DNA from 2 places in the Brevibacillus soli genome. Region 2 is predicted to be linked to the other one. Evidence: predicted binding sites of a transcription regulator. Region 2 holds the regulator's gene; the other holds the start of a gene.
The links. Region 2 encodes LexA, which represses DNA repair genes until DNA is damaged. Its sites were predicted from a motif close to CGAACATATGTTCG; they were not measured.

Region 1: a site for LexA is predicted at 5,558-5,571, ahead of ACE99V_RS14370 (type IA DNA topoisomerase). Genes of this name have one in related genera too.

What each region holds. Positions count from the first base shown of each region.
Region 1 covers NZ_JBIYSM020000034.1:3,535-19,583, forward strand. The annotation lists gene ACE99V_RS14350 (MFS transporter) at 1-37, shown strand, start outside; gene ACE99V_RS14355 (NUDIX domain-containing protein) at 85-558, opposite strand; gene ACE99V_RS14360 (NAD(P)/FAD-dependent oxidoreductase) at 562-1,476, opposite strand; gene ACE99V_RS14365 (SulP family inorganic anion transporter) at 1,599-3,341, opposite strand; gene ACE99V_RS14370 (type IA DNA topoisomerase) at 3,396-5,516, opposite strand; gene ACE99V_RS14375 (DUF4912 domain-containing protein) at 5,788-6,387, shown strand; gene ACE99V_RS14380 (1,4-alpha-glucan branching protein domain-containing protein) at 6,403-9,261, shown strand; gene ACE99V_RS14385 (sugar phosphate nucleotidyltransferase) at 9,261-11,639, shown strand; gene ACE99V_RS14390 (glycoside hydrolase family 15 protein) at 11,653-13,629, shown strand; gene ACE99V_RS14395 (phosphoglucomutase/phosphomannomutase family protein) at 13,636-15,060, shown strand; gene ACE99V_RS14400 (serine/threonine protein kinase) at 15,230-15,868, shown strand; gene lspA (signal peptidase II) at 15,942-16,049, shown strand, end outside.
Region 2 covers NZ_JBIYSM020000029.1:29,676-45,724, reverse strand. The annotation lists gene ltaE (low-specificity L-threonine aldolase) at 125-1,147, opposite strand; gene ACE99V_RS13180 (HesB/IscA family protein) at 1,272-1,574, shown strand; gene ACE99V_RS13175 (HelD family protein) at 1,634-3,886, opposite strand; gene crcB (fluoride efflux transporter CrcB) at 4,168-4,533, opposite strand; gene ACE99V_RS13165 (DUF896 domain-containing protein) at 4,622-4,819, opposite strand; gene yneA (cell division suppressor protein YneA) at 4,917-5,255, opposite strand; gene lexA (transcriptional repressor LexA) at 5,769-6,392, shown strand; gene ACE99V_RS13150 (serine hydrolase domain-containing protein) at 6,918-8,009, opposite strand; gene ACE99V_RS13145 (MaoC/PaaZ C-terminal domain-containing protein) at 8,027-8,476, opposite strand; gene ACE99V_RS13140 (class I adenylate-forming enzyme family protein) at 8,480-10,003, opposite strand; gene ACE99V_RS13135 (AMP-binding protein) at 10,024-11,574, opposite strand; gene ACE99V_RS13130 (class I adenylate-forming enzyme family protein) at 11,571-13,142, opposite strand; gene ACE99V_RS13125 (acyl-CoA dehydrogenase family protein) at 13,156-14,304, opposite strand; gene ACE99V_RS13120 (acyl-CoA dehydrogenase family protein) at 14,321-15,478, opposite strand; gene ACE99V_RS13115 (AtuA-related protein) at 15,484-15,807, opposite strand; gene ACE99V_RS13110 (acyclic terpene utilization AtuA family protein) at 15,800-16,049, opposite strand, start outside.

The DNA of each region.
Region 1 (16,049 bases), on a different contig from region 2:
GCTGATGAACGGCAAGAAAAAAAAGGAGAAAAGCTGACAGGGCATCTCACCGCTACGGGTGGATGCCTTTTCGTGGTGTCGGGATTACGGGGTGACAAAGCGGTGGTGACGGAGATGAGCGAGTGTGAGCGGGTACACGTCATCGTACAGGTACCGGCTGAAATGCGGGTTGTCTTTTACGTATTGAGGAATGACGTCAAAAAGCAGCGCTTCTTCCACGTCTGCGCCCGCCGGCTCGGCCACCTGACGATCAACGCGGGCCACATAGATATCTTTCACAATCACGTCGTTTATGACATATTGGCCGATTTGCTCGATGGCCGACAAGGAGTAGCCTGTTTCTTCAAACGTTTCCCGCACCGCTGCCGCCAAACTGGTTTCACCCGGCTCCACTTTTCCGCCAGGGAGCTCGATGCCGCGCTGGCGGTGGCGGGTGAACAGCAATTTTCCTTCCAGAAAGGGAAAGACGAGGACGTGCCGTGCCGTGCGCTGACGAAAAACCTTCGGATCAAAGGTGAGTGTGACGGGCAGGCCGAAATCGTCGAAAAACGAATACATGAACTATGACTCCTTTGCTTGAAGGGATATGTGTTTCACGGCCTTCATTGCCTGACCTGCCGCCAGGGACAAGCTTGCATATGCGGCTCCGTTGGTCACGTCCCCGATGGCGTAGATCCAACCGGAGGCGGTCGCCTGACAAACATCCGTCACGACGTAACCGTCACCATATGTAGCCAAGCCATCCAGCCCCTCACTGTTTCCGCGAACGCCGATACGCGGCAGAACCCAATGAACGGCCAGTGTTGCCGGCGTTTCAGGCAGGCTGGAGCGGAGGACGAGAACGGCTTTGCCGTCTTGTTCTGTACATGCGGCAATTTCTGTCTCAAACAGCACCTGTACGTTGGAACAGGAGTTCAGGCGTTCCACCCATTGCGGCCGGGCACGGAAGCTGTTTCGCCGCACGAGCAGGTAGATGTTGCGAGCATATGGTGCCAGATTGCAGGCGCTCTCAACGGCCCTGTCCCCGCCGCCGACGATGGCGACGTCCTGACCGGAAACGGTCTCTCCCTGAGCCGTGGTGGAAAACCAGGGAACCAACACCTGCCCGCACGATTCAAGTGCCGGAATCGTGTTGGGGCGCACACCGGTGGCGACAATCAGAAAATCCGTCTGGTACGTCGCCTTGTTAGTTTTTACCTGGCGGTTGCGGGCGTCGACCGCCAGCAGTTTTTCCCCCAATCGGATGTCAAAGGAATGCAGGGTCCGGTGTCCCAGCAATTCTTTCAGAAGCGCAGTCCCATTGGGGTAAACGCAAGGAGGAAAATCCCATATTTCATTGTGGATCTGAAGCAGTTGCCCGCCCAGCTGTTGCGACTGTTCCAAGAGGACCGCGGACAGTCCGAGCCGATCGCACCAGATAGCGGCAGACATCCCGGCCATACCGCCCCCGACAATCAGCACCTGTACATGTTCCACATTTGTTTCCCCGCTTCCCAAATCGTTCCTGTATTGTTTGGTAACAGTTTTAGACTACCGTTTCCGGCTGGCAAGTTCAAGTGCGCGCTGTGCAGCTGGAATGAGGAAAAACAACCATTCCGTCAAGACGGAATGGTTGCATCTGCATGCTGTTTTTGTGACAGACGGCTGCACTCCTGGAACGCGTTGTGCTTGCAGCCGATGCACAAGCATGGATCCAACTTGGTCAGTGCGCTGTCAATGGCTTCAGCAGTGTGTTCAAACAGGTTTTCCTGTCCGATTTCCTGCAGCAGTCCCGAGCGTGTCAACAGTTTCCGCGGCTGATCTCTCAGGCCGGAGATCAGTATCTTACCCTGCTTTTTCTGTAGCCTGTTGAAAAAGCTGGAGAGGATGGATTCACCCGTCGTATCGATATAAGGCACCTTTCCCATGCGAAGCAGGACAATCCTGGGTTCTTTGAGGGAGGCCTCGGCTATCGCTTTCTCCAACATCCCGGTTGCCCCAAAAAATAGCGCTCCTTCTAAATTGTATATGGCGATTTGCGGACAGTCATGGTTTTCCGATACCACGTGGGGAACAACGCGTTTGTGCGCATCCGACAAGTCGGGGAGCGCCTTTTCCACATGAATTTCACTCATTTTTTTCGTAAACAGCAGAACGGCTAAAAGCAATCCTACCTCGACTGCCACAGTCAAGTTGACGAACACCGTCAGAAAGAATGTGACCAAGAGCAGGATCGTGTCGGTGGAGCGGGTTTTCAAAATGTGTACAAACTCTTTGCGTTCACTCATGTTCCAGGCCACGAACATCAGGATGGGCGCCATTGCGGCCAGTGGAATGAGAGAGGCGTATGGTGCAAACAAAAGTAAAGTGAGCAGAACGACAAGGCCGTGCACAATGCCGGAGACGGGGGACGTCCCGCCGTTTTTAATATTGGTGGCGGTGCGGGCAATGGCGCCAGTGGCTGGGATTCCGCCGAAAAACGGCGTCACGATGTTGGCGATGCCCTGTCCGATCAACTCCCGGTTGCTGTTGTGTTTTGTGCCGGTCATTTTGTCCGCTACCACCGCTGACAACAGGGATTCGATGCCTCCCAATGCCGCGATAATCAAAGCAGGTTTCCACAGAAGCACGATCTTTTCCCACGTGATCGCCGGGATGTGCAACTCAGGCAGCGAGCTTGGGATCGAACCGAACGTAGAACCGATAGTCGCCACCTGTCCCGAGAACAGATAGGAGGCTGCCAGGCTTGACAAAAGCAGCCCGACAAGGGAACCGGGTATTCTCGGGAAAAAACGGGTAAATAGAAGCAGTACGGCAAAACAAATGAAGGCGGTAATGACACTGTAAGGATTAAACAGAGGGAGGTTGATCGCGATCTCTTTCATATTGGCCAGAAATGACTCATGCTTGGGCAAATTCTCCAACCCCAAAAAGTTGCCCAGCTGTCCGGTAAAGATAATGACGGCAATACCGGCGGTAAACCCTACGGTTACGGGACGGGGAATGTAACGAATCAACGAGCCCAAACGAAAGATTCCCATCAAAAGCAGCATCACTCCGGCCATGAGACCGGCAATCAACAGGTTTTCATAACCGTAGGTCATCACGATGGACAGCAAGATGGGGACAAACGCCCCGGTCGGTCCCCCAATCTGGTATCGAGATCCCCCGAACATCGAGATCAGGATTCCCGCCACGATTGTCGTATAAATGCCGTACTCCGGTTTCACACCCGAGGCAATGGCAAAAGCCATCCCCAAAGGAATGGCAATGATACCGACGATGAATCCGGAAATCAGGTCCTTGCGCAGATGCCCCCAGGAATAATCTCGAAACCTGCTTTGTGAGTTGTCCCTTTTCATGAAGATTCCTTCTTTTTATGAGAATTGTCGATCGCTTTCATTATAATTTTTGTGCTAGGAAAATTTCAATTCAATCCTGCCGTTCTCCAGTGTCAGCTGAGCCTGAAACTTTTTCCCCTGCTTGGACACGAAGCCTTTTATCATGCCGGTCTGTCCCTTGGTAAGCAGGGTTTTGATCTGATTTTCTGTCAACGTCTTGCCGCAGATTACCGGCCAGATGGTGAATGAGCAGCGTTTTGCTTTCTTGTTGCTGCACTCCCAGCTTTTATAGGCCTTGATTACCGATCCGCCGCACAGGGGGCAGCTTCCGATTGCCAGTTCCGTCCTGGCCAATCGCTCCGGCTCTGCTTTTTGCACGTGCTCGACGATCACATGGGTCAGTTTTTTGATGTTTTCCATAAAAGAGCCGGGCGTGTAGGTTCCTTTCTGCACGTCGGCAATCCGTTTTTCCCACTGCCCTGTCAGCTCGGCAGACAGCAGCAGCTGAGGGCCGTTTTTTTCAATTAATCGGATCAGTTCTTTCCCTTTCTGTGTGGGGAGCAACGCCTTGTTTTTCACTTCAATGTAGCCGACCTGTTTCAGCCGTTCGATGATCCCTGCACGAGTGGCAGGTGTACCCAAGCCGTGTTCCTTCATCGCCTGCTTCAATTCGTGGTCTTCCAGCTCTTTTCCTGCGTGCTCCATCGCAGACAGCAGACTGTCTTCCGTATGCGGTTTCGGCGGCTGTGTCTTTCCCTGCTTGCAGAGGGTATCCGCACAGGTTACACGCTGGCCTACCGAAAGCTTGGGAATCGGGTCGTCACTCATCTCTTCGTCGGGATCGCGCTGCTTCTTTCTTTTCCTCGTACCGCTCTCCTGCTGCCAGGGTCCCTGCTCCACCAATCGCCATCCGTGGGAGATCAATTGTTTGGACTTGGACTGAAACGTTTCCTCGGCAACCACTGTCACGACGCTTACCTCCCGATAGACGGCAGGCGGGTAGAACTGGGCGAGAAAGCGGCGGGCGATCAAGTCGTACACCTTTTGCTCCAGATCCTTCAGCTGCTTGGCCGGTTCCGGGGTTGGGATAATCGCGTGGTGATCGCCGATCAGATCGTCCCGGACCACCCGTCTGTTGTTTGCCGTGACGAGAGAGCGGTTTGCCTGTTCAACCAGGGGCGAATAATGTGAATGCCGTCCCAGCTCTGCAAGAATGCTCGGAAGCGTCCGCACCAGATCGGAGGAGAGATAGGGTGAGTCGGTCCGCGGATACGTAATCAGTTTTCGCTCGTACAGCGTTTGGGCAGTTTTCAGCGTCTGCGCTGCGGTAAGATCGAACAGCCGGTTGCAGGTTCGCTGCAGCGAGGTGAGATCAAACAAGAGCGGAGGCCGTTCATTCGTCTCTTTATCTTCATACTGTAGGACAGAGCCGAGCTGCCCCTTCACTTTGCTTTCCAGCCGTTTCGCAGCTGCTTCGTCGTCGAAACGGCTGCCTTCCGGACAAAACCACTTGCCGCGATACCGATTTGCCCCGTCTGAAAATGTTGCATACAGCTCCCAGTACTCGCTGGATTCAAACTGATCAATCTCCTGCTGTCGCTTGACCAGCAGGGCAAGGGTGGGGGTCTGGACACGTCCGATGGAGAGCAGGTCCCCAAATTTGCAGGTGTATCCCCGCGACGCGTTGATCCCCACCAGCCAATCGCCTCGGGACCGACACTCCGCGGCGTAGTACAGGTTGTCGTATTCGCTTGCCGGCTTGAGTGCGGCGAATGCCTCGCGAATGGCTTCCTTGGTCAAGGAGGCTGTCCACAGACGCTTGGTCGGAAGGTGGGCCATCTTCAGGTAGTTGACGATGTAGCGAAAGACGAGCTCGCCTTCCCGCCCGCTGTCGCACGCATTAATCAGTCCGACGCTCTGCTTCATCAACTGTTCCAGCACTTTCAGCTGCTGTCTCGTTTTGAAATTGGCCTTCAGACGGAAGGAGGGGATGATGGGCAGCTGCCCAAGCGACCAACTCTTCCATTTTTTATCGTAGTCTTCCGGGTCGCACAGCTGCACCAGGTGACCGATGGCCCAGGAAAGGTAGTATCGGTCGCTTTCCAGATAGTTTTCACGTTTGCGAAAACCGCCCAGTGCATCGGCGATCGCCCTGGCTGCACTCGGCTTTTCCGCTATGATCAACACTTTTCCCATCCATGTTCCCTTTCTTCTGTATCTTTCAACTGTTTCACAGCGAAACATCCGTTCGCCAGCATATCTGTCATCGTAACGGGTTTCACTTGAATTGGCAAGAGGCCGATCACTCGACAGGCATCGTCGGCGGTGACGAAAAAGAGAGTGATCCTCGACAAAAGAACAAGGGAAGCACCCCCAGCGTTCGACAGTCTTCACTCAAAGCTTTAGCTATACTGAACCTGATCATGGGGAGAACAACTTCAGAGAGAAAAAGAAAGGAGCGCTTGACGTGTTAGAACGAATCCTACAGCTACGCTCACAGTCGATGCCCATCGCACAGATTGCAAAGGAATGCGGTCTTACTGTCGGTCAGGTAAAGTACCAGTTGCGCAAAACCAAGCGTCTTTCGTCAATCGAACGGGAGAACCAAAGCAGAAAGCTGCCCTCGTTTTATGCCAGGGATCGAATGAAGCTGATGGTTCAAGGCCCGTCGGTTCTCTATGTGTACTGGGAAATCACCTGGGCGCGGATGCGCATGGTTGCCTCTTATCTTCAGGCGGATTACCGCCAGATTCAGAAGGGCATCCGCCTCTACGATGTAACAGACCGGCTGTTTGACGGAGCCAATGCCCATCATTACCGCGATGTGACTGTATCGGATGAAGCGAGCTCCTGGTACATTTACGACGTCCAACCGGGCCGTACCTATATTGTCGATTTTGGGTTGTTTCACGATGGGAGATTTTGCCCCATCCTCCGTTCGGAGCCGGCAGCCACACCGCGCAACCAAAGGGCCGGCTGGGGAGAGCCGCTCATCGAACCGGCTGGCGATACGCGATATCCGGCGTGGTTTGAGAACTTTTCATCCTATTCTCTCTATACCAAATGAGATGAGGTGTCCTTCGTGCAGAAAGGCTATCTCTCCCTGGTGCTGCATGCCCATCTGCCTTATGTGCGGCACGAGGATCGAGACGATTACTTGGAAGAGCGCTGGGTGTATGAAGCGATGCTGGAGGCGTACATTCCCCTTCTGCTCGTGTTTGAAAGGCTGAAGCTAGACGGAATCGACTTTCGCATTACGCTGGCCGTTTCCCCGACACTCCTGTCTATGCTGGCAGATCCGTTGATTCAGAACCGCTTCAAAACGCACCTGGCAAAAACCGTGGAACTGGCCGGAAAAGAAGTAAAGCGGACGGCTGGCAAGCCACAGGAACATCGTGTAGCGAGAATGTATCTGGATCGTTTACGCGAAATCGCCTCGTATTTAAGCCGGCTGAACGGCAATCTGGTGCCTGCGCTGCGCCACCTGCAGGAGGGCGGACATGTCGAGTTGATTACCTGCGCGGCGACGCATGCCTTTCTGCCTCTTGTCGAAACGGAAGAAGCGATTCGGGCACAGCTGCTGGTGGGAATGGACACGCACGAACGGATTCTGGGCCAGCGCCCTCTGGGAATCTGGCTGCCGGAATGCGCGTACACCCCGGGTCTGGACCGTTTGTTGAAAGATTGCGGTCTGCGTTACTTTTTCGTCGACAGCCACACCTTTGAACACGCCACACCGGAACCGCGCCGCGGGCTGTACGCACCGCTCTTTACTCCCTATGACGTGGCGGCTTTTGCCAGGGACGCGGAATCTTGCCGACAGGTGTGGAGCTCGGCGGAAGGGTATCCGGGTGATTTCGATTACCGGGAATACTACCGCGACATCGGGTTTGACCTGGAGGAAACATACATATCTCCTTATATCCATCCGTCCGGTATCCGCGTACACACTGGTTTGAAATATCACCGAATCACGGGAAAAGACGTACCCAAAGAGATTTACAACCCCGACCGGGCACGGGAGAAGGCAGCGATCCACGCCGGCCATTTCATGTTCAACCGGGAGCGGCAGGTGGAGCGCGCTGCCGACTGGCTTGATCGCAAGCCGCTGGTCGTGGCCACGTATGACGCAGAGCTGTTCGGTCACTGGTGGTACGAGGGACCGCAGTTCCTTGACTTTCTCCTGCGCAAAGTGACAGGCGACTCCGAGGTGCTCAAGCTGATCACGCCGTCAGAATATTTGGCAGAATTTGAACAAAATGACCGTGCCCGCTTGCCGATGTCCTCGTGGGGGCGGAACGGTTACGCAGAAGTCTGGCTGAACGAGCGGAACGACTGGATCTACCGGCATCTCCATCAGGCGGAGCGGGAGTTGATTGAGGCGGTGGAAATCCTTGACACCGCGGATGACCCGTTGGAAAAAAGAGCGCTTAGGCAGGCTGCACGCGAACTGATGCTGGCGCAGAGCAGCGATTGGGCGTTTATCATGGACAATCAGACAATGGTGGATTACGCCGTCCGAAGAACGCACGACCACCTCGTCCGCTTCCGGGACATCCTCATACGCTTTGAGGCGGGGTCGCTTGAGGAGAACTTTATTTCTGCTCTGGAACGGGCTTATCCCATCTTCCCGGATCTGGATTTGGCGTACTATTTGCCGAAACGGGCGCATAGAGTGAATCTGTCGCGCAATCTCGTTGCTGCCGGTCAGGCAGAATTTCCGCAGTTGCGTGTATTGATGCTGAGTTGGGAGTTTCCTCCCCAGGTGGTGGGAGGATTGTCAAAGGCTGTTTACGATCTCTCCCGACATCTTGTCAGACAGAATGTGGAGGTGCACGTGCTGACCGGATACGCGCACGGTGCCCCAGAGCGGGAGGTGGTGGAAGGCATTCATGTCTACCGTCTATGCACATACCAGCCGGGTAATCAAACCGATTTCCTTGACTGGGTGTTTCAGCTGAACATGGCGATGCTTGACGAGCTGGACCACTTGATGCGGCTGGGATTTGAGCCTGATGTGATTCACGCCCACGACTGGCTGGTCGGATTTGCCGCTATGGAAGCGAAGCGCCGTTACCAGCTGCCGCTGGCTACGACGATCCATGCGTTGGAGCACGGCCGAAATCAAGGGATTCACACGCCTCTGCAGCAGCGGATCCACCAACTGGAAGGAGACCTCATCGCTATGTCCGATCACGTTTTCGTCTGCAGCCGGTATATGGCGGATGAACTCCGGCGGCTGTTCGGATTTCCGGTGGAGCGGACGCTGATTGTTCCCAACGGGATGGAGCTTCCTGACTGGAATACGGCCGAGGAGGAGAAGAACTTGCGAAGGCTGCGAGAGCAGATCGGCGCAGATTCGGGCAGGGTGGTCTTTTTTGTCGGACGCATGGTTCGCGAAAAAGGGGTGCAGCTGCTGCTGGAAGCGGCGCCGCACATTCTCCAACGTCACGGAGATGTCACCTTTGTCCTGGCCGGCAGAGGACCCATGCTGGAGGAGCTTGGCCGTCAGGCGCAGGAACTGGGAATCGCCGACCGAACCCGATTCCTTGGTTTTGTGGACGACGAACGCCGCAATCAGTTGTTCCGTCTCGCTGACGTGGCTGTCTTCCCCAGCTTGTACGAACCATTCGGGATTGTTGCCTTGGAAGCGATGGCCTTCGGCACACCGCTTCTGGTCGCGGATACGGGAGGGCTGCGCGAAATCGTTCGCCACACAGAGAACGGGGCGACGATGTATGCAGGCGACGTGCAATCGCTGATCAACCAGCTGTGCTGGTTGCTGGAACACCCGGAGCAATGCAGGAGCATGGCAGAACGGGCGCGACAGGAGATAGAACAGTACTACAACTGGGCTCATTTGGCGAGTCAATCGATAACCGCCTATCGTTCTTTAGGGCAGCAACGACTTTCCGCTATGAATAAAGGAGGAACTTGGTGATGAAGGCAGTAATCATGGCCGGAGGTAAAGGTACCCGTCTGCGTCCGTTGACAGCGAATACCCCCAAACCGATGGTACCGCTTCTCAATCGACCTTGCATGGAATATACCATTGACCTGTTAAAGCGACACGGTATTACGCAAATTGCCGTTACCCTCCAGTACATGCCGGAGATCATTAAAAACTACTTCGGAGACGGATCCCGCTTCGGTGTCTCCATCACGTACTTTGAAGAAACCACCCCGCTCGGGACAGCGGGAAGCGTGAAAAACTGCAGTGAGTTTCTCGATGAGCCGTTTCTGGTGATCAGCGGGGACACACTGACGGATATCGATTTGTCAAAAGCGATTCAATTCCACCAGGAGAACCGGGCGCTGGCCACGTTGATTTTGACTCAGGTGGAAACGCCGCTGGAATTTGGAGTCGTGTTGACGGACGAGGATGGCCGCATCGTCCGGTTTTTGGAAAAACCGAGCTGGGCGGAGGTCTTTAGCGACACGGTAAGCACCGGTATGTACGTATTTGAACCGGAAGTTCTCTCCTATATCGAAGAGGACAAGGAAACAGATTTCAGCAAGGAAGTATTCCCCGCTTTTCTCGCTGCCGACAAGCCGCTCTACGGCTGCAAGGCTGACGGGTACTGGTCGGATATCGGTTCCCTTGAGGTGTACCGGCAGGCACAGTTCGACATGCTGGACGGACGCGTACAGGTGGAGATCAAGGCTCGGGAGATTGCTCCGCGGATTTTCCTCGAGAATCACGTTCGCATCGACTCTTCGGTGCGGCTGGAGGGTCCCACCTACATTGGAGAGAAGACTCACCTGCAGGCAGGGGTATCTGTCGGTGCCTATTCCGTTCTCGGCAGAAACACTGTCATCTCCAGCGGAACCAGGCTGTCTCAGACGATTTTGTGGGAAAATGCGTTTTTGGCCAAAAAGGTGGAAGCGAATGGCGCAACCGTATGTCGCAGTGTCATCCTTGACGAGAGTGCCATCCTTGATGAAGGAGCGGTCGTCGGCGACCACTGCCGCATCGGGGCCAAGGCGATGTTGAAGGCAGGCGTAAAAATATGGCCGAACAAGGAAATTGAAGAAAACGCCACCGTAAACACGTCGTTAATCTACGGAGCGAAAATGACGAAAAGTCTGTTCAGCAGCCAGGGAATCAAAGGTACGGGCAATGTCGACATCACACCTGAGTTTGTCACCCGATTGGCGGCAGCGTACGCCTACCTGCTGAAACCAGGCAGCAAGATCGCGCTCTCTGCATGTTCCCATCCGTTTGCCCAGCTGCTGAAGCACAGCATCATGACCAGTCTGTGCTCCTCCGGAATCGATACGATTGACTTTGGTATCGGGCTTGCTCCGATTACCCGCTACGGCGTGCGCAGCTTCCAATGCCACGGCGGCATTCATGTCTGCATGAAGGAACCGCCCGAAGACAAACAGATTGTCATCCAGTTTGTCGATCACCTCGGTCTGCCGGTCTCCCGCGACTATGAGCGAAATATCGAAAATGCCTACTGGCAGGAGACGTTTGTGCGCTCACTGACAGATAATCTGGGACAACTCCATGTGGAACATCTGGTAAAGGAAGCGTATCAGCGCGCCCTGCTGAGTCAGGTCGATGCCAATCAGATTCAGCGCAAGCGGTTCAAATTGTTGATCGAGTGCGAACAGCGGTTTTTCCCGACGTTTTTGGCGCCGCTGTTTCACGCGCTGGGGGTGAGCGTTCAGTACGGAGCCATGCACGAAGGAGTTTTCAGGCAGCGTTCCGATCTGGGCATCCAGTTGGACAAAAACGGGGAGCAGTTCTATCTGTTCTCCGATAGCGGGGAGAGGCTGACGAACGAGCAGCTGCTGGCCCTACAGCTTATGGCCTGGAGAGGCAAAAGGCGGAGGATCGGACTCCCGGTGAGCGCTCCCATAGAGCTGGAGCATTTGGCCCGACTGCTGCAGATGGAGGTCGTGCGTACCAAGGTATCCCAGCGGGCGATGATGGAAGCGGCAGTGGACGAGCGATTCCATCCCTTGTTTGATGCCGTTCACAGCCTGGTGAGCATCCTGGCCTATCTGGCTGGTGAAGAAAAGCCGCTCAGTCAGGTATTGCAGCAGCTGCCGAACTGCCACATGGAGAAAAAGACCGTGTTCTGTCCATGGTCTTCGAAGGGAAAAGTAATGCGCAAGGTGTTGGAGGAGAGCAAAGGGAAGTCGCTTGAGCTGGTTGAAGGCATCAAGGTGTACGACTCAAACGGATGGGTGCTGATTTTGCCGGATACAGAAGACTCCCATGTCAAAATCATCTCACAGGGGTCAACTGCAGAGACGGCAGCGACACTTGCCTCTTCCTACGCGCAGCGGATAACGGAGTTTCAATAGAGGGGGTGAGGACATGCCGAGACCTCTCGTCGTAGGCAACGGAAAGCTGCTGATCAATTTTGACGACAAGCTGCATATGCGCGATCTCTACTATCCCTATGTCGGACAGCTCAACCACGTGGGCGGTCACTTCAGTAAAATGGGGGTCTGGGTACAAGGCAGATTCTCGTGGCTGGATGAAGACGGATGGACACGCAAGCTGGGATATAGGAAGGAATCGCTGGTCACCGATGTCGTTGCTCGCCACGAGCATCTGGGTCTAAGCCTGCACATGGAGGACGGCGTACACCAACGCGACACGATCTATCTGAAAAGAGTCCGTGTGAAAAACGAGTATTCCGAACGACGCGAGGTGCGGTTGTTTTTTAACCATGATTTAAGCTTGAATGAAACCGAGGTGGGGGATACGGCCGTGTACGATCCCCTGCTTCACGCGGTTTACCATTACAAGCGCAACGTTTACGTCATGGTAAACGGGAAGACCAACGAGGAGGGCATATTCCAGTACAGCGTGGGGATCAAGCGCTTCAACTACGCGGAAGGAACCTGGCGAGACGCGGAGGATGGCCTTTTGGAAGGAAACCCGATTGCCCAAGGGTCCGTGGACAGCACGATCTCCTTTAGGCTCATGCTTGAGCCCCAGGAAGAGAAATCGCTGTTTTACTGGATGTGTGTAGGGGCCTCCTTCCCGGCCGTAAAGGAATTGAACCGGTACGTGCTGGATAACGGCCCCGACCGGCTGCTGACGCGTATCGGCGTCTATTGGCAGCGCTGGGTCAACAAGGAGGAGCGGGACTTTGCGGACCTGCCGTCCGATATTGTTGCCCTGTTCAAACAAAGCCTGCTGGTCGTCAGCTCGCAGATCGACCACAACGGAGCGATTATTGCGGCCAACGACTCTGACATCCTGCAGTTCAACCGGGATCATTACAGCTACATGTGGCCCCGCGACGGCGCCCTGACCGCCTATGCCATGAGCACGGCGGGGTATTACGGTGCGGTTCAGCCATTTTACCAGTTCTGCCGCGACGCCTTGACGGATGAAGGATATCTGCTTCACAAGTACAATCCGGACGGCTCTGTAGGCTCCAGCTGGCACCCGTTCATTCAGGACGGAGAGGCCCAGCTGCCGATTCAGGAGGACGAGACCGCGCTGGTCCTGTACGCCTTGTGGGAACATTACAAGAACAGCAAGCAGATCGAATTTTGTCAGTCTCTCTATCCGTCTCTCATCCGTCCGGCAGCCCGTTTTTTGCTTGGCTATGTGCACCCGGATCTTCATCTGCCAAAGCCAAGCTACGATTTGTGGGAAGAGCGGCGCGGAATTTTTACCTTTACGTGCGCCACGGTGTTCGCCGGTTTGAAGGCGGCTGCCAGCTTCGCCAAGCTGTTCGGTGACGATCATCGTTTTTCGCGGTACAACGACGCTGCGGAACGGATCAAGAGCGCGATGCTGAAGCATCTGTACGACCCCGCCATCGGGAGATTCCTGCGCGGCATTTATCTTGACGGGGACGGACACATCCACAAGGACCAAACGGTGGAAAGCAGTTTGTTCGGATTGTTTTCCTTCGGCGTTTTGCCCGTCGACGATCCTCGTGTAGCAAACACCATGGAAGCGGTCAAGCGCAGCCTGCAGGTGCAGACTCCCGTTGGCGGCATTGCCCGGTACCAGGGGGACCACTATTTCCGCAAAGCGAACGACATAGGCAAAATCCCAGGCAACCCGTGGATCATCTGTACGCTTTGGATAGCCGAGTGGGAAATTGCAAAGGCAAAGGAGCCGGGGGAGCTGGCGGAACCGCGGGAATGGCTGGCTTGGGTGGTGCGTCATGCGCTTGAGAGCGGGGTCCTGCCCGAACAGGTGGATCCCTTTTCCGGCGGTCCCGTATCCGTTGCCCCGTTGACCTGGTCTCACTCCACTTTTGTTTTGACGGTGCTAAAATACCTGGAAAAAGTACGGTTGCTACAGCAGGATATAAAGAGGTGAAATGACGTGAGAAAAATAGCTTTTGGCACCGACGGCTGGCGTGCTGTGATGGCCGACCAGTTTACGGTGGAAAACGTGCGCATCGTGGCGCAGGCGATTGCCAGCTACACGTTGGAACAGCAGCAGCAGGAACAGGGCATTATCGTCGGGCACGACACCCGTTTTTTGGGACGCATGTTTGCGCAGGAAGTGGTAAGCGTCCTCGCTGCCAACAGGATCCGCGCCTATCTGGTGAACGAAGCCACGCCAACCCCGGTGGCTGCCTTTGGCGTAAAGCACTTTGCCGCGAGCGGCGCGGTGATGATAACCGCCAGTCACAATCCCCCCGAATACAACGGGATCAAATACATTCCGGATTACGCCGGACCCGCAACGCCGGAGATTACCGCCCGACTGGAAGAGTTGATCGCTCTGGTACAGGCGTCTGGAGATGTGCGGACGATGCCGCTTGATGAGGCGGCCAGCCGCAAAATCATGCAGTACATATTTCTGCGCCCGCACTATGAGGCGCACGTACGGAGAATGGTCAACTTCGACGTGCTGAAGCGGTCGGATTTGCGAGTGGTGGTCGATCCCATGCACGGGGCCGGCATCGGCTATGTCTCCAGTCTGCTGAGTGAGGCAGGTGTCAGCGTCAGCACCATCCGCGACTACGAAGATCCTTTGTTCGGGGGAGATTTGCCGGAGCCAAACGACCAGCATCTGTCCGAATTGAAGGCGAAAGTCGTCAAAAGCAAAGCGTCTCTAGGACTGGCCAATGACGGAGACGCCGACCGCTTTGGAGCCGTAGACCGATTCGGCCGGTACATCAGCCCCAATCACGTCCTGGTTTTGCTGGCGCGCCACCTGGTGAAAAACCGCGGACTAGAGGGAAGGATCGTGCGTACAGTAGCGACGACCCACATGCTGGACCGCATCGCCGAACGGTTTGGTCTGGAATTGACGGAAACACCCGTCGGCTTTAAATACATCGGTGCGGAGATGCTTAAAGGAGACGTACTGATTGGCGGAGAGGAAAGCGGCGGTGCCAGCATTCTCGGTCACATTCCTGAGAAAGACGGCATCCTGATCAACCTGCTGCTTGCGGAAATGTGCGCGTGGGAGCAAAAAGGGATCGATCAAATTCTGCCGGAAGCGCTGGATGAGTTCGGGGAGCTGTTTCACACCCGTCTGGACATCCGCTTCCCCGAAAAGGATCGCTGGATGGAGCAGCTGCTGGCAGAACCGCCCGCTCAAATCGGATCGTTTCCGGTGGAGGCTGTCGGTCGGAAAGACGGGATCAAACTGCTCTTGAAGGACGGTCACTGGGTGTTGATTCGTCCGTCGGGCACCGAGCCGCTCTTGCGAATATACTGCGAAGCGACGGCTGCGGCTGCGCTCGAAAAAATCAAGGAAGCGATTCGCGACTGGTTTATCGAGATCAATGTGTGACAATTAGCCGACCGGGATTGAACCGGTCGGCTGTTTATTCGTACAAGAGAGGTTGCAGACGGGGTCCGCAGATATTACTCGCATCGTTTGGAAATAACTGAAAAAGAGACATACGTATTTCCTTTTGTTAGAATGGAGAGAAAGTCTTTCTGAAGAGAGAAGATGAACGATGCGCATCCGAGATGATATCATGCAGTCCTTTTTGCATGAGGTAAAGATTGAGAGCATGTCTCCTGACGATCCGGTTGTCGTCCATGTAACTCCGGAACCATGGGAGCTTGTAGGCACGGGAAATTACGCTGCCGTCTTCGGTCATCCCGATTATCCCGATGTCGTGGTCAAGCTCTATGCTCCGGGTCGTCCGGGCTGGGAACAGGAAGTGGAAGTGTATCAAAAACTGGGTGAGACACGGTACTTTCCGGTCTGCTACCAGACTGGCCCGCGATACCTCGTGATCAAGCGGATGCGCGGCATTCCTCTGTTTGATTGCGTCCGGTACGGCATTCCCATTCCCCCCGAAGTGATTGAGGATGTGGAAGCAGCCTTGAAGGAGGCGCGGGCAAAAGGGTTGTTCCCGCATGATGTACATGGAAAGAACGTGCTGATGTATCAGGGGCGGGGATACCTGATCGATGTGTCCGACTATTACAAGGATATTCCCGATACCAAGTGGCGTGATTTGCGGAGGGCGTACTACCGGTTTTACCTTCCCTTCCTCAAGGACCGCGGGTGGAAGGTGCCCTTGTGGGTATTGAATGGCGTGCGAAAAGGATACCGGTACTATAAAAAGCTGAAGCGATTGTTTTGATCCTGAAGAGGGACTGTGGTAATATTTTGATTTGGTGTTTGATTTGCGTCGCTGGAAAGAGGAGGAAACCCGATTGATTTACTATGTAATCGCCTTGGCTCTCGTCGCACTGGATCAGTGGACCAAATATCTGGTCGTAAAACATATGGAGCTGGCAGAGTCCATCCCGCTCATCCCCGGA
Region 2 (16,049 bases):
GGACATCCCATACAGCGGCTAGAAAAGTGTTCGGGGCCCCGCCCGGCGAAGAAAGGGACCCCACTCGGCACAGCGATAGCAAACGCCGAGTGGGTCGAGGATAGCTAATGACGGGTGGGTTTTCTTATGCTGTCAGCACAGCTTCTACCGCTTGCAGTGTCCTGATGATGTCGTCATCAGAGATGTGTCGATGCGTCGTAAACCGGACGACATGCTCGTCAAAATCGACAGCCAGAACGCCTTTCTCCGCGAGGCGGGACAGTAGTTCTGCCGCCGTGAGGTTCACCGTTTCTGTCCGGACAAGCACAATGTTGGTTTCCACCGGAAGTACTTCCAGGGACAGCTTGGCCAGCCCTTCGGCCAACAGTTGAGCCCGGTTATGGTCTTCCTGAAGCCGTTCGACCATCTCGGTCAAGGCGAGGATTCCCGGCGCCGCCAAATACCCAGCCTGCCGCAAGCCGCCGCCCAGCTTTTTGCGCCACCAGCGCGCTTCTTCAATGAACTCGCGGCTGCCTGCGAGGATGGAACCGACTGGAGCGCTTAATCCCTTTGACAAACACACCTGGACAGAATCCGTCCAGCGGGTAAATTCGCTGACATCCCTTCCCAACGCCACAGCGGCGTTAAACAGGCGCGCCCCGTCCAAATGGACACCGACGCCGTTTTGGTTGGCTATTTCGTATACTTCCTTCATCTGTTCCGGTGACACGACTGCGCCCCCCGCGCGGTTATGGGTGTTTTCCATGCACACCAGCCTGGTCCGCGGGAAGTGAATGTTCTTTCCGCGAATCGCAATCGCCACGTCTCTTGCCTGCATCGCGCCTCGTATACCGGTTACCGTTCTCGTCTGTACCCCGGCCAAAGCGGCTACCGCTCCCCCTTCGTAATAAAAAATGTGGGAATCGGCCTCCAAAATGACTTCATCGCCGTTGACGCAGTGGGTCAAGACCGCTACCTGATTGCCCTGGGTACCGCTTGTGACAAAAAGCGCCGCCTCTTTGCCCAGTCGCTCTGCCGCAATGCTTTCCAAACGATTTACGGTAGGGTCCTCGCCGTAGACATCATCCCCTACTTCCGCTTCCGCCATGGCGCGGATCATCGCTTCCGTCGGTTTCGTCACCGTGTCGCTCCGCAAATCTATCAACATGGAACTTCTCTCCCTTCTTCTCTGTACATCTGGTACCATCATAGCACTTTCTCCATTGCTTTTCGATTTCTCTCTTTGTTACTATAAAGGAGATCAATTTTCCAATGTTAGGAGACCTGCCCCCATGAAAGTAAAAATTACACGCAACGCCGCCAAGCAACTGTCCGAGGTACTGGCACAGGAAGAAGATAAAGATCTGAAACTGCGCGTCTACGTTACACATAAACACGGCGATCACGCTCACTACGGCCTCGCGTTGGACAAACCGGGCGATGACGATGTGGTCGTCTCTACCGATAAGGAGATTGACGTCGTGGTGAAAAAAGACGAAGAACTGCTCGATGGTGTTGTAATCGACTATCTGTACCTGCCGGAAGAAGGCTACGTGATCACCAATCCGACCAAAGGCAACACGGGAGATCATTAATCGATCGCAAAGAGGCAAAACCCTCTACCAATTCGTAACGGGTAGAGGGTTTTCGTTTGCTAGAAACCAGCGTTTTCATGATCCAGTAGATCTTTCGGCACATCCTTCAACAACGGGGTCATCTGTCCCTCGACATGCAGCATCAGCAGGCGGTGAACGGGTCGCGTCATGGCGACGTAAAGCAGTTTTGCATCCATTTCGCTGGTTGAATAGCTGTCTACGTCGAGTAGAATCACCACATCAAACTGCAATCCCTTGGTCAGGTAGGCGGGCATCGCGCTTACGCCCCCGGGAAACGCTGTGTCCTTGCTGCCGAGCAGGGTGATGTCGGGCAGGCTGGATCGCAGCGCTTTGTAAGCATTTTTACTTTCCTCGATCGTTTTGGTTACGATCGCGATGGTTTGAAACCCTTCCTTACGGTACTCCTCCACACGACGAGTCACTTGTTCCCACTGTTCCGTCCGACTGGGCACCGGGAGCAGGATCGGCTTTTGTCCATGCCGCAGCACCGGTTTGGCCAGCACCGTCTCCGGCAGGCTGATCGCTTTCAGTACCTGGTTGGCGCAGCGCATGATTTCTACAGTGGAACGGTAGCTTTGCGCCAGCGTGTAGTACTCGGCCCGCAATGGGGTAAAAACTCCCTCCAGAAGCTCTTCCCAGGAATGCAGGCCTCGATAGGAGTGAATGCCTTGGGCGATATCGCCCACGATAGTGACCGACTGACGCTTCGTCATCATCGCAATGACGGCGATTTCCAAGGCGCTTAAGTCCTGTGCCTCATCCACGACAGCATGATCGAACTGTCTTGCATGATCCAGTCCTTCCAACAGGTGCTTGAGATAGAGCAGCGGAGCGAGATCCTCCGCTTCGATTCGTTCCTGCTCATACAGTTCACGGGAAGAACGTGAGATATGCTCAATCTCCTGATCGGATAGTTCCTGGGGAGCCAACCTTCGCAGACGCTCCGGGTCGCTCATCAGCTGGCGGTACAGTGTGAACACATCCGGCTTGGGAAAAACGGCCAGGTACCTGTCCAGGATCTGCTCCAGCATTTTTTCAAACTTGGCCAATCCCTGCTTGTCCAGATCGACTTTCAGCTCGCGAAGATGGGCGAACAGTTGTTTGTTCATTTCCTGCTTCAGATGTTTGCGCAGCGCCTCCACCCTGTTCTTGTACGGCAGATTCCGAAACTGTTCGGTAAACAACTGCTTGATGATGCTGCCCTCAATGGTAAAAACCTGATTCGTCCTGTTGTATACAAAGCTTAGTTTTTTATAAGGAATTTCTTCTTCCACAATATGCCGCAGGCAGTTTTCCAGCGTTTCCCGACATTCGAGCGAGCCTTTAAAATGGAGACGGTCCCATGCCGTCTCCTGCTCCCGGCGGTCCTGTCCCGCTTCAAAAAACAGGATCAGCGGCTTGTTCGGATCGGCAATCCGCCAGCCTTTGGGCAGCAACGGTTTGACCATGCGCGCGGCCCAATCGATGAAGGTGGACTGCTGTACATCGTCCACTCCAAGCTCCGGCAGTACTTCGGAGATGTAGTTGAGGAACAACCGGTTGGGTGCGAATACCATAAATTTTTTGGACGCAATCGAATCCTGATAATTGTAAATCAAGTACGAGAGTCGATGCAGGGCAATGGTGGTTTTCCCGCTGCCTGCCACTCCCTGAACCACGACCGGCCGATCCTTTTCCGCCCGGATGATGTCGTTCTGCTCGGATTGGATGGTAGCGACAATATCTTTCAGCCTGCTGTCGTTCGTCTGATTCAGATTGGCTGCGAGGAACTCATCAATGAACCCTTCCTGTAAAAATTCATCAGGATCGCCCATCTCACGGTGAATGGTTTCCTTGAGTGCCCCGTCATAAATCCCCGTAATCTTTCCCTTCTCGATGGCAAAATTGCGCTTCAGCTTCACCTCTCCGCGGACGATCCCTTTGCCTGTGCGATAAAACGCATCCTTGCTCTCTCCGCTGTAGTAAAGGCTGGCAATCGGCGCGCGCCAATCGACTACGATGGCATCGAACGTATCACTCTTGACGATGCCCCGTTTGCCGATGTACACACTGTCCAGCTCGTACGTCTCGTCTTTCAAAAAATCGACCCTGCCAAAGTACGGTTTGTCCCTTCCCTGCTCTTCCAGATAGCGCAGGTCCTTTGCTTTTTTGGAGTTGACCACCTGTTTGACGTAATCGTCGGTCGCCTCTCTTATGTCCTGCCTTATCATCTCAATTTCCCTATCAATCTGTTGAACGGTCTGATCCAACCGTTTTTGTTCCATTTCATAGTCCCGATGATGGATCATCACGCGCATCCCCCTTTATAGAGGATGTTTAAAAAGTCCGGGAAACATTGCCGTCGCATCTCTTCGTTGCGTCGTCGCTCCGCTGCGCAGCACAGGACGTGCAAGTGTCGGCGTTGCCCCAGGACGGGGCGCTCTTAGCCGACCTCGCGACTTCCGCGCCTCGATGTGCAAGTGTCGGCGTGGCCCCAGGACGGGGCGCTCTTAGCCGACCTTGGCTCTGTTTGTCCTCCTTTTTAAACGCCCCATAATACGAAAATTCTTGTTGGTTCTTCCAAATCTATGTATTACGTGATGCAGCGTCCCAACCAAATGCCTGCGCCTGCGCCCAACAGCCCGACGATGACACTGACCAGCGCGTAGAGGATTGCTTTCCCCAAGTTCCCGTCGAGAGCAAACGTCACCACTTCAAGAGAAAAGGTTGAAAAGGTAGTGAATCCGCCGAGCATCCCGGTCGTAAGCAGCAGGTATAACTCCGGAGAAAACCAGCCCTTTTCCTTTCCCCAGACAAAGAAAAGTCCGATGCAAAAAGAACCCCATACATTGGCCAGCCAAGTGCCTGCCGGCCAGCCCGGCAGATTAAACAGAAGCCCCAACCAGTACCGCATCAGCGATCCTGCGGCTCCTCCAAGTGCGACAGCAATCCAGCTCATCACGGTTTCCTCCTTATCGTTCAACTGAACAAAAAAACATCCAATCGCCAAGCGAGGATGTCTTTTGTCCATGTCATATCCAATTATATTAATGCTTCGGACCGTTTTCTTCAAGGTCTTCCACATAGCGAATGGAATCCAGGTTCGCTTTCAGAGATGCCTTCACGGAGTCAATGTATTTTTGACGGAGCTTTTGCTGCTCTTGTTTTTCCTCTTCCGTGAGGCCGGTCTCTTTCGACTTTTTCGCCAGTTCGTTAATGCGTTTGATTTCTGCGTCCGTAACCAAAAGCGCTACCTCCTGTCACATAAGAATGCCGCTCTATTATAACACAACAGGAAGAGCATGTGATTGGGAAGAATACGCAAAGATGCACTTTCTTTCTTTATTTCAACGGGATTTTGATGTTTTGACCGGGATAGATCATAACGCTGTCCAACCGGTTCAACTCCATAATGGCATCCACCAGTTCCTGCACATTCATGCCAGCCGCATCCTGATGGCGTTTCGCCAGCTTCCACAAGCTGTCTCCCGCTTGAACCGTAATCAGTTTGCTCGCCGGTTCCTGATGGGATTCGGATGCGAACACAAGTTCTGTCAACAGATAAAAAAAGAGAGTAAATGCCAGCAAAAAGATGAGTGCCTGACCTCTGGTAATGCCTATGCGACCTTTGCGAACCGGCTTTTTCGCAAAACGATTATGTACGGATACGGTATTCATCATAATAGCCCCCTACAAACACTTGTTCTGTTTCTTGATTCTAGAATAATGCGAACATACGTTCATGTCAAGAGAAAAAAACGAACTTATGTTTGTCGAACGCAAGATCCCATGGTATAATATAGAAAACTTTTCGTATAAAAAGCTTCTGTCGAAGTCCATTCGTAGAAGCTGGTTCTTCCTTAGAGGAAGCTTTTTATGCGTTTCGGAAAGTTTCAGATACTGATGCATTAACGCTGTAGCAAACTTAAACTTTCCTACACGATAAAAAAAGCTTCTGTCGAAGTCCATCGTAGAAGCTGGTTCTTCCTTAGAGGAAGCTTTTTATGCGTTTCGGAAAGTTTCAGATACTGATGCATTAACGCTGTAGCAAACTTAAACTTTCCTACACGATGAGAAAACCCAGGCGACGTAAGCTGACGCTGGTGTCGGCTGGGGCCCCGAACCCTTTCCGAGACGCTGTATTTGACGGTCCCTTTTTATACATTCCTATATTCCAAAAATGAGGTGTCACTCATGTCCAAACTGTCCAATCGTCAGCAAGCTATCATTGACTTTATCCGTAAAGAAGTAAAAGACAAGGGATATCCTCCCTCGGTTCGGGAAATTGGCGAGGCAGTCGGCCTCGCATCCAGCTCCACCGTGCATGGTCATCTCGCCCGCCTGGAGAAGAAAGGCCTGATTCGCCGGGACCCGACCAAGCCTCGTGCGATTGAGTTGTTGAGCGACGAAGATCGTTTCCAGGACGATTTCGAATTGTCGGTCGTTCGTGTCCCCGTAGTCGGTAAAGTTACCGCGGGCCAGCCCATTACCGCAGTGGAGGACGTGGAAGAGTATTTCCCGTTGCCGGAAAATATCGTCACTTCGGACAAGGTGTACATGCTCCGCGTTTCCGGTGACAGTATGATCGAAGCAGGCATCCTGGACGGCGATTACGTGATTGTGCGCCAGCAGAGTGTCGCCAATAACGGTGACATTGTGGTCGCCATGACGGAAGAAGACGAAGCCACAGTGAAGCGTTTTTTCAAGGAAAAAAACCACTTCCGCCTGCAGCCGGAAAATTCAACCATGGAACCGATCATCCTTGATTCTGTAACCATTCTCGGCAAAGTGATCGGCGTGTACCGTCTGCTTCACTAGACACAGTACGAAAAAAGCGTGTTTAGAGCCATGGAAGGGGTATCTCCATGGCTCTTGTGAATCTCGATTTTCATTCCGTAGAAACGGTTTATTTTTTTGTCCAAGCAGTTTCGAGTCCTCTGCATACACTATATCGAGGGTGCGCTGGATAGGATGCGGCAGATCATCCCACATCGCTCGCTCCACCCCAATTTACTGCGTGTTAGACCATGTGCTGACACGCCTTTTTTATCGACCCGTTCCGTTTATTGGAAAACGAAGGCGTTCTCTTTGCTTCGCTTCGTTGCCAGCCCGCCAAGGGGTTTATCTGTCCGCTCCGAGACGATCCACGGGGCGGGGGCTCAACATCTGGGTTTCACAAGGAAGGGAGACTAACACCCCCTTGATCCCCGTGTCTACGTCTCTACGCTGGCAGGCTGGCAAAGGCGCTCCGCAAATGAAAACAGCCCCCCTATCCAAACCAAGAGAGCACATTTGCAGTGCTCTCCGAGTTGGGTACTTGATTTGACCGATACAGGCATGTGTCTACTCATTCCCGCATTTCGATAAGGTTCGCAGGATATGAAATGCAAAGCGAACACTTTGACCTACATACCCTACTTTATTGAAAGTGCCAATGATATAAACATCCATTGCAGGATTGTAAAACAGAAAGGAACCGGTCGAACCTATATGTCCCCATACGTTATATTTTTGAATAAATGGAATCATCCGGACCCTCATGAGACCATAACCATAATCTACGCCCATCCACATTTTTGTCCATTTTTGCATGGTTTCAAGTGATTCATGTTGGATGATCTGATTTCCTACCAATGCTTTCATAAATACAAGTAAATCTTCGGACGTGCTAACCGTTTGCCCTGCAGCATAAATACTGCTGAAACTGCGGTAGTTTTCAACGTTAATGGGTCCTTCCAATGAATATAGACTGGCTACAGGGTAACTGCTTTTTACTGCGGGCTCCGAATACTGGGATAAATAGGAGTGATTCATATGGAGTCGCTGAAAAATGTACTCATGGAGCACTTCATGATAAGGCCTAGACGTAATCTTTTCGATAATCAATCCTAAAAGGTTAAAACCTGTATTTGTATAGTGCAAGCCATTTCCCGGTGAAAAACGGGGGCTAAGGTATTGCTTTGACCATTGGATGGTTTCTTGCGGGGTCCAAACTCGTGAAGGTTCTTCAAGCAGAATCTTCAAAAAATGTTTGCCCCCTTTAGGTTTATCTTCATAATAATCCGGAAGTCCTGATGTATTGCTTACTACATGTTCGATACGAATTTCATTGGAATAGTCTTTGCCTTTATAGATATGCAAGTCTTTTAAGATCTCTTCCGGTAAATACTTCGCAATCGGATCACTATAGCGAACTTTTCCTTCTTCAACTAGCATTGCAATAATCACAGCAGTAAACGTTTTTCCAATGCTTGCAGTATGATAAGGTTGCTCTGGATCCGCAGGCATATCGTCTGTTTGCCCGTAAGCCATATTCCAGTGAATATGAAGCTTATCCGAATGAATCAGCAAATAAGCATTCAGAAGCTTTGGATTGGAGTCAACGATTCCACGCAGTTTTTTTTCAATCGTTGCTTTTGCTTGTTCTTGTTTCATTATTTTCCTCCGTTCAATTAGAGAGGCGCCCCTTCCTTTCTGCTATTCAGCAACACACGGATCGTCCCGACAATGACAGTCTCCCCTGACTGTTTTTTCACCTGTTGCCGGACGGTGAGAACGCCTTTTCCGTCCTCTCGAGAGAGAACATCGGTCACTTCCATTTCTACGTGCACGGTGTCGCCAATAAAGGTTGGCGCCGTAAATCGGAGGTGATCAATCCCGTAGAACGCAACCACGACATTCGGATCCATTTGTATCAATCCGGTGGCCACGGACAAAATCAAGGTGCCATGGGCAATTCGCTGTTGAAACATCGTCTCTTTGGCAAACTCCTGATCCGTGTGCAGCGGGTGCCAATCCCCGCTGAGACCGGCGAATAAGATGATATCCGTTTCCGTTATGGTCCGACCGCGTGATCTCCACAATTCACCCATTTCGTATTCTTCTACATATTTGGTAAACATTGTTCATTTCCCTCCTTGTTCTCTCAAAACGTTCTTGAGAATTTTACCCGTTGCATTGCGAGGCAATTGCGGAATGATTTCGAGAAACTTCGGCATTTTAAAATGGGCAAGCTTTCCCTCGCAGTGATTTCTGAGTTCCTCCACTGTAAGCGATTGCAAATGATCTTGTAAAACCACAAAGGCCTTGACTGATTCTCCCCAAAATTCATCATGCACACCGATCACGGCAACCTCGCGAACCCCTGGATACCGCATGATCACCTGCTCGACCTCGGTCGGATAAACGTTTTCTCCTCCTGTGATAATCATGTCTTTTTTCCGATCTACGATGTAGAAAAAGCCCTCTTCATCAACACGTGCCAAATCCCCCGTATAAAACCAGCCCTCTTTCATCACGTTCTGAGTCGCTTCCGGCAAATTCCAATACCCCTTCATGACATTCGGCCCGCGAACAATTAACTCTCCAATTTCATTTGCTTGCACATCGATCCCCGCTTCGTTTACCACACGCGCATCGGTATGAATCGGCGTCTTTCCGATGGAGCCGTTTTTCCGCAAACTGTTCGCCGGATCGAGCAAGGCTACGAACGGTGCCGTTTCCGTTAAGCCGAACCCTTCATAAAAAGGGATGTTCCGTTTCTGGAAAAATTCGATTACAGTAAGCGGGCAGGGCGCACCTCCAGATACGTTCAGCCGGAGCGAGCCAAGGTCGTAGTGGTCGAAGTTGGGGAGATGCATGATCGCCAACCACATGGCTGGCACCATGAACAGGGTTGTGATTTTTTCTTTTCCGATCGTCTCCAAGGTGAGTACCGGATCAAATTTGTCGTGGAGAACGACCTTCCCGCCTTTATAGAGCAGCGTGGTGGTAAATACATTCATTCCGCCGATATGAAAAAGAGGCGCTACGGTAAGCGTACTGTCATCATCCTGCAATGACATTGCATGAACGGCATTAATGGCGTTCCACAAGGTATTGCCGTGTGACAGCATCACACCTTTGGGTTTGCCTGTGGTACCGGAGGTGTACATCATCATGTGCACATCATCGATGTGAACCGAAACATACGGCTCCTGATTGTTCCCTTCACGCAACAACCCTTCGTATTCCAATTGGCCAAATGGAACGGCAGCACCCACGTGTACCCACGTTTGAATGGCAGTCTTTCGTTTGGTTAACTCTGTCACTGCCGCTTGCATTCGTTCATCATAGAACAGCCAGTCCACTCCTGCATCGTTTGCAATATACTCTATCTCATCAACGCTCAGCCGATAGTTGATCGGCACACAAATGGCACCGATCTTGGCGCAAGCGAATAAAACCTCGATCATCTCATTTGTATTAAATAAAATGGCACCAACGCGCGTCCCTTTTTGAACACCCTGTGCAAGGAAACAATCAGCCAACCGATTCACTCTCTCATTGAATTGAGCATAGGTGAATCGCTTCTCTCGATAGACAAGCGCTGTTTTGTCCCCAAACCGTTCACATTGCTTAGGCAGCCAGGAACCGATCCCTTTTACCATACGTTTCACCCCGTTCCGCTTTATTGATCATCGGAGATTTGATACAGGTGTTTATACTGTTCACGAAGGATCGATTTTTGAATTTTTCCTGTGGTCGTCATCGGCAGCTTTTCCACAATTTTTACCCGTTTGGGAATCTGGAAACCGGCCAGGTGCTGCTTGCAATGCTCGAGCAGTTCTTCTTGCGTAAGCGATTCACCGGGAACAGGTATCACAAAGGCGGTTACGGCTTCGTTCCAATGTTCATGAGGCAGACCGACAACGGCAGCACTTGCCACCTTTTTATGCAGGTACATGACTTGTTCAACCCGGATGGACGCTACATTTTCACCGCCGGTCTTAATCATGTCCTTCTTGCGATCGACAAATACCATGAGACCGTCTTCATCGAAATACCCCAAGTCACCGGTATGATGCCAACCGTACGCTCTGCTCATCTCGGTCGCTTCTTCGTTTTTCAGGTAGCCGTTCATGACGTTGGGCCCTCGGTGCACAATTTCCCCGATTTGTCCGGGTGGAAGCAGGTTCCCCTTTTCATCCATCACCGCCGTGTCGTTCATTATCGTTGAAGTTCCCCAGTACGATCCGAATTTCCGCAGTTGATCTTCCGGTTTAAAAATCATCGTGGCCGGATAGATTTCGGTTTGCCCCGTTCCGAGCGAGAAATCTGCTTTCAATTCGTGAATCGCCGTTTCCAATGTAATCTGATCCATCGGCGCCATCGCGTACAAGCATGATTGCAGCGAACTGAGATCATAAGAGGACCGGTTGGGGTGCGCCAGAATCATTCGATACATCATCGGCAAGGCGAACATGTTTGTGATTTTTTCTTCCTGAATGGATCTCATCAGGGATTCCGGTTCAAAACGTTTCAAGATGATACTGGTGCCGCCGATCGTGACAAAGGTTTGCAAAAACGTATGCTGTGCGCAATGAAACAACGGCATCAGAACGGTTTGGACACAATGAGGCTTTATGTCCAGCTCGATGATGTTGCTGAGTGCTGAAAACGCAACGGAAAGGTGGCTGATCATGACGCCTTTTGGCATTCCTGTCGTTCCGCTCGTGTACATGATTTGCGCGACTTCACGGTCTGTAATCTCTACTTCAGGATCGTCGGCAGAATATTCAGAATAAATCTGATAAAACGGCGCATCCTCAGCAGGAATCATGATGAACGCGGGAGACACTCTCAGCAGGTCTTCGCGAGCTGCTTGCAGGAACGGCTCATCCGCAACAAGCAATTTTGCTTCGCTGTGGTGCAAGATGTAGAGCTTTTCCTCCAACGATAATCCCGGATTGAGCGGAACCCACGTTAACCCTGCCTTGGCAATCCCGTACATCACAATCACGAAAGGAAGGGAATTTCCGCAGATGGTAGCCACGGTGTCTCCTTTTTTCAATCCTTGCGCGAGCAAATAATGAGCAAACTGATTGCATTGTCTGTCCAACTCGGCAAACGTGATTCGGTTCATTCCATCCACAATCGCCGTCTTGTCGGGATATTTGCGAGCGCTGCGGCGCAATGCATCCCCAATGGCTACCCGATTGATCACAGAGATATTCATCATCGCTGCATACTCCTTTTCTGTGCGTATTGTTGTTTCAACGTCACTTTTTGCACTTTCCCTGCCGGGGTTAACGGCAGCTGATTGACAAATTCAAAGGAAAAGGGCACTTTATAGTCGGCCAGACAAGCTCGACAGAACGTCATCAATTCTTCGCTGGCAGGCTCTTGATCCGGTACGGGCACGATGTAATAATGCCCTACTTCTCCGTACACCTCATGGGGAACGCCTATTCCGGCAGCGATGGCAACCTTTGGATGAGAGGCCAGGACGTTTTCGATCTCGATCGGATACACGTTGTATCCTCCCTGAATGTACATCTCTTTTTTCCTGCCTTTGAAATGAATCAGGCTGTTCTCATCGATGGATGCCAGATCCCCCGTGTACAACCACCCCTCCGGACCAAACGCTTCTTCCGTCTCTTCCGGCATGTCGTAATAACCTTTTGCTACACACTCCCCCTGAATGGTCAGTTCTCCCACTGCACCCCTGGGCACTTCTTGCTTGTGTTCGTCTACCACCTTGATTTGATAATCACCGATCGCGACCCCTAAACTCTTTGCCGCCTCCTCCCATTCATCATGCAGAGGAGATAACACACAGGCACCAGACGTTTCGCTCAGCCCATACAAGTTAATGATCCGGGCCTGCGGCATTTTCATTCGAATGCGTTGCAGCAGATCCGGGTCCACGTTGGATCCTCCGACAATACAATAGCGAATCGGGGAAAAATTGCAGCGGTCAATGTCCTTGTAGCCCAGCAGCATGACGTACATGGTGGGGACCCCAGCCATGATTGTCGGCTTCCCTTGATGAATGGCCTCAAGCACCCAATCCGGGCGAAAACTGGGAATCAACGTCACGCTTGCCTGGCTGACCAATGCGGAAAGAATCGTACAGGTGATCCCGCCGACATGGCTAAGCGGTAGACTGCAGATGATGTTGTCTTCTGCTCCAAACCTTAAATGCTGCGCTTCGGCACGAGCCGAGCTGGTCATACTGCGGTGGGTAATCATGCTTCCTTTCGGCTTTCCCGTGGTTCCTGACGTGTAAATCATAATCAGCGTATCGTCATCCTGCACTTGCTGACGCGCCTGTAAAAGCTGCTCCCTGTCGGTCTCTTTCTCTGCCAGTTGGGCAAAGGAATAGCTGCCTTCGAATCCGTTCCCGATGAAGATGTAGTGCGTCAACTTCGGTACATGAGTACGAAATTGTCCGAAAAAGGAGGCGTAATCAAAATCCTGCAAGGTATCGAGACAGACGAGCGCTTTGCATTCGGATTGATTGAGCATGTAATCGAATTCGGCGGCCCGGTATCGCGGGTTCAGGGTAACGACCACGGCACCGATTTTGGCGGCGGCAAAGAATGTCATCAGCCATTCTGGTTGATTCAAAGCACAAATCCCGATTTTGTCTCCTCGTTGAATGCCAATCTGTAAAAAAGCGGTTGCCAGCCGATCAGACTGTTCATCCAACTCCCGAAAGGAGATGACTCCTTGTTTGTCATATAAAAAAGGCTTGTCGGGGCACGTGTGAACAGACTCCTGCAGCGCATCCAATAAACTCGACATAAACGCCCTCCTCTTACAAAATGCCCAGCCTTTTTACCAGGATCTCATTCATGATTTGCGTGGTTCCGCCTCCTATCGTCAGTAATCTTGCATCACGCCAATAACGCTGTACGGGCATTTCCATCATGTACCCGCTTCCCCCGTGGATCTGGACAGCTTTATCGGTTACGCGCGCGGCCATTTCCGTTGCGAATGTTTTGGCCATGGTGGCTTCCGTTGTCACGTCCATTCCTTGCCGGTACAGGTCGATGGCGTGGTAGGCAATGGCTTTCGCTTTTTCAATATCTACAGCCATGTCCACCATCATATGCCGCAAGACCTGGAAATGGGCAATGGGCCCCCCGAATTGTTTTCGTTTTTTGCTGTATTCCATTGCCGCTTGGAGTGCCAATTCTGAAGTGACGATCGCAAGCAGTCCTAAAACAATTCGTTCCCATTGAAAGTTTTTCATGATGTAGGTAAAGCCTTCATTTTCTTGCCCGATGAGATTCGTGGACGGTACCTTCACTCCGTCAAAAATAAATTCTGCCGTATCTGATGCACGCCAGCCCAACTTGTCGAGCTTCTTGCCGACGCGGACCCCTTCGGTTTTTGCATCGACAAGGAACAAGCTAATCCCGCGATACCCCTTTTCAGGAGCGGTTTTGGCGGCGACCACGATGTAGTCCGCTTGCACTCCGTTGGTAATGAACATTTTGGAGCCGTGCAGGAGATAGTGGTCATCCCTTTTTTCGGCTCGCGTCCGAATGGAAGAAACGTCTGAACCGGCATCCGGCTCGGTGATGGCCAGCGCAAAAATTTTTTCACCGGATAGACCGACAGGTACGTACTTCCGCTTCTGATCGTCATTCCCAAAATGATAAATCGGAGGCAGGGCAATTCCGATGTGAGCACCAATCGAAGCGGCTGTTCCCCCTGAACCACAACGTCCGATTTCCTCCAGCAACACCGCTTCCGAAATCATATCAAGTCCGCTGCCCCCGTATTCTTCCGGAACCGACATTCCCAAAAAGCCCAGTTCACCCATGCGATGAAAAACGGAGCGCGGCACTCTTCCCTCCCGTTCCCACTGTTCCACGTACGGGGTGATTTCCTTCTCCACGAATTTCCGTACGGTTTTGCGAAGCATCTCATGCTCTTCCGTAAAGATCCAGTGCCCCATGCTTCCTCCCCCCTTTTTACAATCCGATTCCCATCTCTTTTGAAATGATTTCCTTCATGATTTCATCCGTACCGGCTCCGATGCGGTACAAGCGGGTATCCCGCCAAAGTCGCTGGACGGGATTTTCCATCATGTACCCGCTCCCCCCAAAAATCTGCAGTGCACGATCCGTCACCCAATGAGCCATCTGAGCACTGGCCAGTTTGACGATGGAAATTTCTTTGCTGGGAACCTCTCCGCGCGCAAAGCGGTACGCAGTGGCATACGTCAATTGGCGGCACACCTCTATTTCCGTGGCCATCTGGGCCAGCAGGTGTGAAATCACCTGAAACTGATTGATCGTCTGCCCGAACTGCTTGCGCGTTTTGGCGTAATGGAGAGCCATCTCATACGCGTATTGGGCAGCCTCTACAGCCCCTGCAGCCGCAATCATTCGTTCTCCTTGCAGTTCCCACATGAGGTAGTAGAATCCTTTTCCTTCTTCTCCCAACAGATTGCCGACCGGAACGCGAACGTTTTCGAAAATGATTTCCGCCGTATCCGAAGAGCGCATGCCGACTTTGTCCAGCTTCCGGCTAATGGTGATGCCGGGGCGATCCAGTTCAACGAGAATGATGCTGATGCCCTTGTACCCCGGAGCATCTGACGTGCGGACAACCAGGGTGATGAAGTCAGCGCGAGGACCGTTCGTGATAAACATTTTCGACCCGTTGATGACCCATTCGTCCCCGTCGCGAACCGCTCTCGTACGGATGGACGCAACGTCCGAACCATGATCCGGCTCCGAAATTCCGATGGCCGCGATTTTTTCTCCGCGGATCGCAGGCTTCAAAAAACGTTCATGCTGTTCTGCGTTCCCGAATTGATAGATCGGCGGAGTGGCCATGTCGGTCTGGACGGCGATGGCCATCGGGAAGCCGCCGCAGCCGCATCGAATCAGTTCCTCCGCAAGGACGATCCCCATAAAGTAATCTCCGCCCTGGCCGCCCACTTCTTCCGGGTACCGCAATCCGAGGAATCCCAGGTCTCCCATGCGCTTTACGATGGCAGCCGGAAATTCGCCAGTTTCTTCCCATTCCTCAATGTACGGCGTGATTTCTGACGCCACAAACTTCCGAATCACTTTGCGCATCTCTTCATGTTCAACTGTAAAGTAAGGCGCGTGTCGGGACATGGAGGCTACCTCTCCCTTCCTTTGATTTCCATGCGAAGCAGATTGGACCCAAAGCATTTTCCCAGGTTATCCATCCGGATCGAGCTGGAACCTCCCCCGTTCAATGCTGATGTGCATACAAACTTCAACGCAAGTACGTTCGGCACTTCGTATCGCGTGACCTCTCCCTCAACCAGACCGGCGAAGTGCTGCTTCACCCGTTCTGCCGTGACTTGCTCGACAAACATCTCGTACCACTCCTTGTCGGGTGCAAACAAGGAGAGATCTACCGTATTTCCCTTGTCTCCCGAGCGGGCCTGTGCCACTGCTCTCAGCTGCACGCTAGACATGCTGTCCCACCTCCATGATCCGTACGTCGATATACGGTTCAATTTCTTCCCTGGGAACAAGCGAGGACCACATGCCGATCAGCTCTCTTGGGGGCTGCATCCCGGTAAACCCGCTCAGCGTTGGCGGTCCGTTCAAGGCCAACGGCGGGAACAAACGTCCGAACCTGGCCGCGTCTTCTTTCGACCTCGCTCGAACCGCCATGCGCAGGTAGACTTCATTCAACTCTTCTTTTGGTTCTTGG